One region of the Mesorhizobium captivum genome, then DNA from elsewhere that is predicted to be linked to it. Evidence: riboswitches for the same ligand, from Rfam matches in the RefSeq annotation. Region 1 holds a riboswitch; each other region holds the start of a gene.
The links. Region 1 has a riboswitch for cobalamin ahead of bluB (5,6-dimethylbenzimidazole synthase). Riboswitches for the same ligand answer to the same signal wherever they lie in the genome.
Positions count from the first base shown of each region.

Region 2: it holds a riboswitch for cobalamin, as region 1 does, so the genes downstream of both, metE (5-methyltetrahydropteroyltriglutamate--homocysteine S-methyltransferase) here and bluB (5,6-dimethylbenzimidazole synthase) in region 1, are expected to answer to the same signal.
Region 3: it holds a riboswitch for cobalamin, as region 1 does, so the genes downstream of both, RFM40_RS32200 (CbtB domain-containing protein) here and bluB (5,6-dimethylbenzimidazole synthase) in region 1, are expected to answer to the same signal.

Region 1 covers NZ_JAVIJB010000030.1:47,415-51,030, forward strand. Annotated here, with positions in the region: gene RFM40_RS23375 (pirin family protein) at 1-130, opposite strand, end outside; gene RFM40_RS23380 (DUF2277 domain-containing protein) at 140-406, opposite strand; gene RFM40_RS23385 (exodeoxyribonuclease VII small subunit) at 601-852, opposite strand; gene RFM40_RS23390 (histone deacetylase family protein) at 856-1,782, opposite strand; cobalamin riboswitch at 1,897-2,075, shown strand; gene bluB (5,6-dimethylbenzimidazole synthase) at 2,119-2,850, shown strand; gene RFM40_RS23400 (hypothetical protein) at 2,881-3,616, opposite strand, start outside.
Region 2 covers NZ_JAVIJB010000062.1:19,209-22,824, reverse strand. Annotated here, with positions in the region: gene RFM40_RS31265 (adenosine kinase) at 1-903, shown strand, start outside; cobalamin riboswitch at 1,460-1,659, shown strand; gene metE (5-methyltetrahydropteroyltriglutamate--homocysteine S-methyltransferase) at 1,756-3,616, shown strand, end outside.
Region 3 covers NZ_JAVIJB010000070.1:5,165-8,780, forward strand. Annotated here, with positions in the region: gene RFM40_RS32190 (MFS transporter) at 96-1,295, shown strand; gene RFM40_RS32195 (gamma-glutamylcyclotransferase) at 1,397-2,083, shown strand; cobalamin riboswitch at 2,155-2,354, shown strand; gene RFM40_RS32200 (CbtB domain-containing protein) at 2,392-2,571, shown strand; gene RFM40_RS32205 (CbtA family protein) at 2,587-3,378, shown strand; gene cobU (bifunctional adenosylcobinamide kinase/adenosylcobinamide-phosphate guanylyltransferase) at 3,371-3,616, shown strand, end outside.

The sequences.
Region 1 (3,616 bases):
TTGCGGTCGGCAAGGCGCGGCGGACCTCGAAGCCGCCAATGTCCTTGGCGTTGGGGATGACCATCAATTCGATCTGATCGCAGGCGAAGACATCGCCGGCCTCAGGATCGTTGCCCGGAAAGAAGCTCATGTCACGACCTCAGGCGAAGCGGAGCGCGGACCTGGCTTTCGCCTTGGCGGCCTCTTCCTCGCGGTTGCGCGGATTCTGCGTCGTCTCAAGCGAATCGAGCAGCTCGCGCGCGGCGGCGGCGATCGCCTCGACGGCATGGTGGAAGGCATGCTCGTTGCGCTTGGACGGCTTGGTGGAGCCGCTCAGCTTGCGCACGAACTGCAGGGCCGCGTCATGGACCTCGTCGTCGGTCGCCGGCGGCTCGAAGTTGAACAGGGTCTTGATGTTTCGGCACATGCTTGAACTCCTTACCTGCTTTTCTTCCCTAACCGGTCTGAGATTATGCACCGAGGTGTGTTGAGATTCAGGTCAGCCCGCGCCGAAAATGGTGGCTTCCGAGAACCGGAGTGGAGCGTACTTGTAATACGTGAGCACCGAAAGCGCAGGAGACCGCCATTTGCAGGCCGGCCTCACCTGAATATCAATATGCCTCACTCGGCGTCCAGCGGCTCCGTTCCTACCGGCTTGCCGTCGCGCGACAGCCTGATCTTCTCGACCTTGTCCTCGGCCGCCTTCAGCAGCCGGTCGCAATGCGCCTTCAGCGCCTCGCCGCGTTCATAGATGCGGATCGACTGGTCGAGCGGCACATCGCCGCGCTCCAGATCATCGACGATCTTCTCCAGCGCGTCGAGCGCCTGTTCGAAGCTCATCGCCTTGACGTCCTGGTTAGCTTCATCAGCCATAATTCATCCCTTCATCAGCCGCCCGACATGGGCGGCGACCGAAAATGCCAGTCCCTGCAGATCGTAGCCGCCCTCCAGCAGGCTGACGAGCCGGTTGGCGCTGTGGCGCCCGGCGCGGTCCATCAGCTGGCCGGTCGCCCAATCGAAATCATCCTCGGTCAGGTTGATCTCGGCCAGCGGATCGCGATGGTGTGCATCGAACCCGGCGGAAATGATGATCAGGTCGGGGGCGAACGCATCGACGGAGGGCAGCACGCGCGACAGGAAGGCGTCGCGAAACGTCTCGCTGCCGGTGCTCGGCGCGAGCGGCGCGTTGACGATGTTGCCGGCGCCGGTTTCGCTCTTGGCGCCGGTGCCGGGATAAAGCGGCATCTGGTGGGTCGAGCAATAGAGGACCGACGGATCGTCCCAGAAAATGTCCTGGGTACCGTTGCCGTGATGCACGTCCCAGTCGACGATGGCGACGCGTTCGGCCTGATGCTTCTTCTGCGCATGGCGGGCGGCGATCGCCGCGGTATTGAACAGGCAAAAGCCCATGGCGGTCGTCTTTTCGGCATGGTGGCCGGGCGGGCGGGCGGCAACGAACACATTGGCGGCGCGGCCTTCGAAGACATCGTCTATCGCAGCATTGGCGGCGCCGATCGCCGTCACCGCGGCCTGCCAGCTCTTCGGGCTGGCGCTGGTGTCGGCATCGATCGAAACGATGCCGCTCGCGGGGATGGCCGCACGCACGCGGGCAACAAAATCCACCGGGTGCGCATATAGGATCGTCGCCTCGTCGCCTTCCGGCGCCTTGACGCGGTCGAGCGCCGCAAAAGCCTCGTCATCCAGCACGCGCTCGATGGCGCGCAAACGGTCCGGCCGCTCAGGGTGGCCGGGCGGCGTGAGGTGTTCCAGGAATACCGGATGGGTGTAGAGACGGGTGGTCATGGCGCCTAATCTAGGCATGCGTAGCCCGGATGACCATGTTTGAGCGCCGAATGGCTGGGGAAAATCGCGTCTTGATTTGTCGCCGATGGCATTGGCGCGGCTGAAGCTTCGCGATAGAGTCGCGCCGCTGCCTGGTGCCCGCAACGCGGGAGAATCGGGAACACGGTTGAACTCCGTGGCGTGCCCAACGCTGTGAGGGGGACCGCGCCGGCAACGCCACTGTCTTGGACGGGAAGGCGCCGGACGCGGGATGATCCCGAGCCAGAAGACCGGCCCGGCAGACATGGTCTTCCGCTTGGTCAGGCGGAGGACTGCTTATCGCCAAGGGGAAAAGCGATGCAGGCACAAACGGCCGCCACCGGCGGCGATGACTTTGACCAATTGGCGCGCGACGCGGTCTACCGGGCCATGTTTACCCGACGCGACGTGCGCAGCCATTTCGTCTCGGACGATCTCGACGATTTCGTGCTGGCGCGGCTGCTGACCGCCGCCCATCACGCGCCGTCGGTCGGCTATATGCAGCCGTGGAACTTCATCGTCATCCGCGATTCCGAGCGGCGGCGGCAGGTGCGCGACCTGTTCCTTGCCGCGCGTGAGTTGGAATTGCCGGCGATCGAGGCGGAACGGCAGGCGCTCTACCGCAAGCTGAAGCTCGAAGGCATCTGCGAAAGCGCGCTCAACCTCTGCGTCACCTGCGACCGGCAGCGCTCGAAGAACTCGCCGCTGGGACGCTGGCACAATCCGGAAATGGACCTCTACAGCACCGTCTGCGCGGTGCAGAATTTCTGGCTGGCCGCGCGGGCCGAGAGCGTCGGCGTCGGCTGGGTGAGCATCATCGAGACGGAGGCGTTGAAGCGGCTTTTGTCGATCCCCGAGCATGTCACGCCGATCGCCTATCTTTGCGTCGGCCGCGTCTCGGAATTCGCGCCGCGGCCGGATCTCGAAGCGCATGGCTGGGGCCGGCGCCTGTCGCTGCCCGAGCTGGTGATGAGCGAGACCTTTTGCGGCGCCGGCGAGGCGCCGCTCAAATCGGCTATTGCCAACCTCGGAGAACGACCGAAGCCGTGATCAAGCGGCCTTCGTGGTAGGGGCTGCCAGTCAAGCAGCCCGGGGCGCATCCCAGCGCGATCCGCCGAAGGAGCCAAGCGCCTTGTCGCGGAGTTCCCTGAATTTCGAGGAAGTCTCGGCCAGGCGCCGGTCCCATTCCGGATTGGGCACCTGGCCCTCGATGGTGTCGAAATAGACTTGCATCAGCGAAGCGATGGCGAAAGGTTCGATGAAGGCAGCCTTGAAGGCCCAGGCAAAGACGATGGCCAGCACGAAGGCCCAGCCGGCGAGCTGCCCCGGCATGACCCAGAGGATGGCGGCTGCAGGCGCCAGCATAGCCAAGAAGATGACGAAGGACACGCCCCACATGATCACCGCCAGCCAGACGGCGTTCTTGACCATGTGCTTGCCGTTCTGCGCGTAGAGCACGACGCCTTGCCTGGCGGTCTCGAAAGGCGAGTTGGAATTGATGCGGATGTTGTACCCGAGGATGATCTCGTCGACATAGGTCAGCGACAGGCGGATCACGGTGTCGATGAAGCTGACGAGGCCGCTCAAGCCCGGAACGGGCAGGAAGGCGGCGATGCCGCCGAGCAGTCCGGTGACGGCGCGGATGGCGCCCTTGACCAGTTGGTCGACGACGAAAAGGATATTGGCCTCGGCGAAACGCTGGGTGACAACCTCCTTCGCATAGGCGATCTGGTTCTGGCCGTCGGGAACGTCGTGGCCGTCGATCAGATGGACCATGACGGCGATGTGGCCGGCCTTGAGCACATAGAGGATGTAT
Region 2 (3,616 bases), on a different contig from region 1:
ATCAAGGGGGCGATGAACCTCATCGACACCCGGCGCGCCGAACTGCTCTACAGCCGCATGGGGCCGGCGATCGAGGCTTCCGGCGGCAGCGCCGGCAACACGGCGGCGGGCGTGGCGAGCTTTGGCGGCCGCGCCGCCTTCTTCGGCAAGGTGTCGAACGACGCGCTCGGCGACATCTACACGCACGACATCCATGCCCAGGGTGTGGCCTTCGACACCAGGCCGCTCCATGGCGAGCCGCCGACGGCGCGCTCGATGATCTTCGTCACGCCGGACGGCGAGCGTTCGATGAACACCTATCTCGGCGCCTGCATCGAACTCGGGCCGGAGGACGTCGAGGCCGACAAGGCCGCCGGCGCCAAGGTCACCTATTTCGAAGGCTATCTGTGGGATCCGCCGCGCGCCAAGGAAGCGATCCGGCAGACCGCGCGGCTCGCGCATGCCGCCGGCAGGGAAGTGTCGATGACGCTGTCGGATTCCTTCTGCGTCGACCGCTACCGCGACGAGTTCCTGGATCTGATGCGTTCGGGCACCGTCGACATCGTCTTTGCCAACAGCCACGAGATCAAATCGCTTTACCAGACCGCTTCCTTCGATGAAGCGCTCGCCGCCATCCGCAAGGATTGCAGAATAGCCGCCGTCACCCGCTCGGAAAAAGGCTCGGTGATCGTGCGCGGCGACGAGACCGTCACCATCGAGGCAACGAAGATCAAGGAGCTGGTCGACACGACCGGCGCCGGCGACCTCTACGCGGCCGGCTTCCTCTACGGCTATACGAGCGGCCGCAGCCTTCAGGACTGCGGCCATCTCGGCTCGCTGGCGGCCGGGCTGGTGATTCAGCAGATTGGCCCGCGGCCGCGCCAGAACTTGCGCCGCGAGGCCGAACAGGCAGGGCTGCTGTAGGGGCGGTCCAAGGACTAGCTTCCTTCCTCCTAGTGAAATCTGTTTAGGAAAGCGCGGGCAAATCAAAATGTCGCATGTGCATCCCGTTGAGGGCGGTTTTCCCCTTGGCGCTTCTGGTCTAGTTGCCGGAACTCGGAAACGGGTTGGCGCCACTTACCGGTGGCAGTTTCAGGTGATCTTGATATCAGTCGGCGCGCGGACGCCCACATTCGCGTACTGCAGCATGCGACTAGCCTCGCAGTTCTGCTGGCGCGCCACCCTGCCTCGCGCCCCAATCGGTCCGACCAAAGGCCCGGCTCACAACTCTTGCGCAGCCGGGCCGAACGGCCGAGCCGCCGTCTGGCACGGTTCTGCACAGCGCCCTTTGTCAATTTGGCCCTGTCACCTGCAGCGGCCAAAGTCTGGCTTCATGTAGCCAATCTCACTTACCGCGTGCCGAAACGATCGAAAAGTTCGTCCTCTACGCGACTTGGAAATCACCCCGAAAGTACAAAGTGCGTTCACATAATGACATAAACATTTCTTTATGCGATATTGACAAAAGAGCTGACTGCTGTGATTGTGTCCAAGCCATGGTTCTCCGTACGGCGCTGCCGCAGCGGAGCTAAGAGGGAAGCCGGTGAGATGCCGGCGCTGCCCCCGCAACTGTTAGAGGCGAGCCGACCCCACTCATGTCACTGAGGCGAACAGCCTCGGGAAGACGGGTAGAGGCTATGACCCCCGAGCCAGGAGACCTGCCACGGCGAACTATTGTCCACGGGCGGGGTGTCTCGGTGGCCGCTGCAGCCCGGCGTTCGTACCGGCCTACTGGCGCCTTCGTTGTCCCCCACGCCCCAACCATCGGGGTATCGCATGACTCTCTCTCAACAAATTCCTGTAGCAACGCTTGGTGTGCCGCGTATCGGTCGCAGGCGAGAATTGAAATTCGCGCTTGAAAGCTATTGGTCCGGAAAATCATGCGCTGCCGAGCTTCTCGCGACGGCAAAGGCGCTGCGTGCCGCGAGCTGGGAGGAGCAGCGCGATCGCGGTGTGTCGAAAATCCCGTCGAACGACTTCTCGCTCTACGACCATGTACTCGACACCGCCGCCATTGTCGGCGCCGTGCCGTCCCGCTACGCATGGAATGGCGGCGAGGTCCCACTCGACATCTATTTCGCCATGGCCCGCGGCAACCAAGGTCAGACGGGCAATCGCGACTCTGGTCGGGAGCCTGCGGCTAGCCCTGCCCTAACCGCGATGGAAATGACCAAATGGTTCGACACCAACTATCATTACATTGTGCCGGAACTTGACGACGATCAGGCGTTCACACTCTCGTCGACCAAACCGGTTGATTACTTCCTCGAGGCTAAAGCCTTGGGCATTCATACACGCCCGGTCATGCTTGGACCGGTCACTTTTCTCAAGCTGGCGAAGTCACCTGTCGAAGGTTTCAATCCCCTCGCGCTCCTGCCGCGACTTCTGCCCGTCTACGAGCAACTCCTGCGGAGGTTGAAATTCTCGGGAGCCGATTGGATGCAGATCGATGAACCAGCGCTTGTGCTCGACCTAAACCCGAACGAACGAGCCGCACTTGAATTTGCCTATGGGCAGCTGTCGAAGGCCGCGCCCGAGCTGAAGATCATGCTGGCTACCTATTTCGGGCCGCTGGGGGACAATCTCGAGACGGCGATATCGCTGCCTGTGGCGGGCCTGCATCTTGATCTCTCGCGTGCTCCCGAACAGTTGGAGATGGCTGGTCGGCTCGCGCCTAAGGATCTGGTATTATCGCTTGGCTTGATCAATGGCCGCAACGTCTGGCGCGCGAACCTCACTGCCATTCTCGACCGCATCAAGCCGATCGTCGCGGGCTGGCCCTTGGATCGAGTCGAGATCGCGCCTTCGTGCTCGATGCTGCATGTGCCGATAGACTTGCGTATGGAGACGGTACTGGATGCGAACATCAGGTCCTGGCTCGCGTTCGCGGCCCAGAAGACCGACGAACTGGTCATCCTGGCTCGGGCCTTGTCCCAAGGTAGAGATGCCGTGGCTGGTGAGTTGAAAGCCTCTGACGAGGCTGCCGCGACTCGCGCAACATCCACGAAGGTCCATGACCCGCTCGTTGAAGGGCGGATCGCCGACATCAACGGTGCTATGAAGCAACGAAAGAGCGCATTTGCCGAGCGTTCCAGGGTCCAGGCCCGCACGCTCGGCCTGCCGCCGTTCCCGACGACGACCATTGGATCCTTTCCGCAGACGCCTCAGGTGCGCAAGGCGCGTTCCGCTCACGCGAAGGGCCAGCTCAGCTATGTCGATTACGAAACCTTTCTGAAGAAGGAGATCGAGGCTGCGATTCGCTTGCAGGAGGAGATCGGGCTGGACGTGCTGGTGCATGGGGAGTTCGAACGAAACGACATGGTACAGCATTTCGGCGAGCAACTTTCCGGCTTCGCCTTCACCGAACATGCCTGGGTGCAGAGTTATGGGTCGCGCTACGTGCGTCCCCCCATCATCTTCGGCGACGTATCGCGCGCCAATCCGATGACGGTGCGCTGGTGGCAATTCGCCCAGTCGCTTACGCAAAAGCCTGTCAAGGGAATGCTTACAGGCCCAGTGACCATTCTCAATTGGTCTTTTGTTCGCGACGACGTACCCCGCTCCGAGGTCTGCCGCCAGATCGCGCTCGCTATTCGCGATGAAGTGACGGACCTCGAAAGATCCGGCGCAAGGATGA
Region 3 (3,616 bases), on a different contig from region 1:
GGCTTCGCTTTTCGGCTTCTCGGAGTCGGTTTCCTGCTACTGGCTGACCGCTGGTCCGGCCAGATTTGGCGAGCGATTCACTTTTCGGAGGGCCGATGTCCACCCATGTGCGCCATCCGATCTGGCTTCCGGCGCTGCGGCCGGCAGACGCGCGCACCTTCGCCTCGCTCTACGCGGTCGAATCCTTCGCCCGCGCCACGATTTCCAGCGTCATCCCGATCCAGGCCTACGAGATCCTGCACAACGAGCAGATCGTCTCTATCCTCTACACAATCGTGTCGCTGCTCGGGCTTTCGGTGACGCTGTTCATGCCGATGCTGATCCGCCGCTTCGCCCGACGTTGGATCTATACGGCCGGCTGCCTGATGCTGGCGCTCGGTTCGGTTTTCTTTGTCACTCACACGCTGCCGGGGCAGTTGGCCGGCATGCTCTGCCGCGTCATGGGCGCGAGCGCGCTGTCGATCACGCTCAACCTCTATATCATGGACCACATCCGCAAGACCGAGTTCATGCAGGCAGAGTCGCTGCGCATGGCGTGGTCGATGTTTGCCTGGACCGGCGGGCCGACGCTCGGCATCTTTCTCTATACGCGCTTCGGCATCTATGCCGCGCATGGCGCGGTCGTGGTCTTCGCGCTGGCGCTGCTCGCGCTGTTCTGGACCTACCGGCTGGGCGACAACCCATCGATCCGCCCCGGCAAGAGCCGGCCGGCCAACCCACTCGCCAATATCGGCCGCTTCATCACGCAGCCGCGGTTGCGGCTTGCCTGGCTGATCGCCTTCGGCCGCTCCTGCTTCTGGACCACCTTCTTCGTCTATGGCCCGCTGTTCATGGTGATCACCGGCGAGGGCAAGCTTGCCGGCGGGCTGCTGGTCTCGGCCGGCAATGCGCTGTTGTTCATGGCGATCTTCTGGGGCAGGGCGGGAAAGCGCTTCGGCGGCCGGCGGACCATGACCTTCGCCTATTTCGCGATGTCGGCCATGCTGATTGCGGCGGGCGGTGTCGGCGCAGCCGCGCCGCTGCTCACCGCCGTCTTCCTGCTTTGCGGCGCGCTCTTCACCATCGCGCTCGACGCGCTGGGTTCCACCGCCTTCATGCGTTCGGTGCGCTCTTACGAAAAGGCGCAGATGGCGGCGGTCTACCGCACCTACCTCGACTTTTCCGAGCTGACGCCGCCGCTCGTCTATTCGGTGGTGCTGACCTTCTTCGGCCTCGGCTCGGTGTTCGTCACGCTCGGCATACTGGCCGCCTTTTGCGGCTTCTTCACCTGGCGCTATCTGCCGAAATCTTTTTGATCAGCGACCGGGCTGGTCTTCCGCATTGTGGCGCTTGCGCGAGAAACCTAAGCTCGGTTCGCCATCGCCAGTGGATTCGCCGGCCGCCGAAGGTGCACCGCATGCCTGCAAGAACGATGTCGCTGACCGAGGAGCTGGTCGCCCGCTGTTTTCGCGCGGTCGAGGACCCAGGGCCCGACCCTGATGCGGAGCATCTCGCGGACAGCGACTATGAAGCGATGCTGGATGTATTCGAGGCTGAGCTTCCCGCGACCGAACCGCTGTGGCTGTTCGGCTATGGCTCGCTGATCTGGAAGCCTGAAATCGAGCATGTCGAGGAGCGCGTCGCTATGGCGCGCGGCTGGCATCGCTCCTTCTGCATGAAGATGACGCGCTGGCGCGGTACCAAACAGAGTCCGGGTCTGATGATGGCGCTGGATCGTGGCGGCCAATGCAAGGGTGTTGCTTTCCGCCTGAACGGTGGCGAGCGCCGGCAGGCGCTGGACAAGCTTTTCCGCCGCGAGATGACGCTGAAGCCGACCAGCTACCACCCCCGCCTCCTGCAGCTTGCAACCGACAAAGGGTCGTTGAAAGCGCTCGCCTTCGTCATCAATCGCAAGGGCACGACCTATGCCGGCCCGCTCGGCGAAGAGGAGGTGGTCGAAAGGCTGGCGACGTCCTGCGGCCATTGGGGTTCGGGCGCCGACTATCTCTACAACACCGTCAAGAATCTCGAAGCGCGCGGCATCCACGACGCCCATTTGTGGCGATTGCAGCAGCTTGTCGCTGAAAGGATTGCCGGCTCCTAGCACGCCACTGCGTGCCGCAATCGCGCTCTGAGGTGGCGGAATTTGGTTTGCCGGGCGCGTCGATTCTGCCTATAGTCGCCGATGTCGTCGGTTCCGTTTTTGGAGCCAAGAGGGAATGCGGTGAGGGTGGACTTTTTTGCCCAAAGCCGTGGCTGCCCCCGCAACTGTGTGCGGTAGTCCTCTCCATAAACCACTGAGGATTTTTCCTCGGGAAGGTGGGGAAGGGCGCGGATCCGCGAGCCAGGAGACCTGCCGGCGACGGGAAAGTTGACTTCGATGCCCTCGGGTGGAGGGCGAAAGGACAAGACATGAATACCGCTTCCGTCTCTCTCGGCGCCTCCGTCTCCTCGCAGTCGCGCATCATGCAGTTGGCCTTGGCCGCGCTGCTCGGCATTTTCGTCGTCGGTTTTGTCGGCTTCTCGCATATCGATGCGGTCCACAACGCTGCCCATGACTATCGCCACTCGATGGCTTTTCCCTGCCACTAAGCTAGGTCCGACATCATGAACCTGTTTCGCAACGTCGTGTTCATCGCGGCGATCGCGGGGCTCGTGGCGGGCATCGTGCTCGCCTGCATGCAGGCCTACGCGACTGTGCCGCTGATCCTCAAGGCGGAAGTCTATGAAAAGGCGGGTGACGGCCATCACCATGACCATGCCGCGACCTCAGACAACTATGCGATGAGCTCGGCTGCTCCGGCGGACAATACGATGAGCAGCGCTGCTCCGGCGCCGACGGAAGCGGCGGCTCCGGCCGAGGACGAGGACTGGGCGCCGGCCGACGGCTTCGAGCGCTTCGCCTTCAACGTCGTCGCCAACGTCGTCACGGGCATAGGCTTCGCGCTAATCCTGGTCGCGGTCTCCGAATTTGCCGGCGGTATCGGCAACTGGCGCCAGGGCGTGTTCTGGGGCCTCGCCGGCTTTGCCGTGTTCACGCTGGCGCCCGGGCTCGGCCTGCCGCCCGAACTGCCGGCAATGCCGGCGGCCGAGCTGCTGCCGCGCCAGATCTGGTGGGTGTCGACAGTGGCGGCAACCGCGATCGGTCTCGGATTGATCGCCTTCCGCAAGTCGCCGCTGGCGATCCTAGCGGTCGTGCTGATCGTTGCGCCGCATATCGTCGGCGCGCCGCAGCCCGACAGCTTCGAGACGGCAATTCCGGAAGGGCTGCATCATCAGTTCGTGGTGGCGGTGACGGTCACCGACCTGGTGTTCTGGCTGGTGCTGGGTGCCGTCGTCGGCGTGGTGCGCGGCCGCTTCACCGGCACGGCGACCAGCCTGCGCGACAGCTTTGCCTGATCGTGCCAAGGGTCGTCTGACCCTCATCATCGGCGGTGCGCGCTCCGGAAAGAGCGCGCATGCCGAAACCCTGGCGACGGCAGGCCCGTCGCCCTGGACCTATATAGCCACAGCGCAGGCCTATGACGACGAGATGCGCGAGCGCATCGCGCTGCATTGCTCGCGTCGCGGCGAAGGCTGGGTCACCGTCGATGCGCCACTCGATCTGGTCGCCGCGATCGAGGCCTTGCCCGAGCAC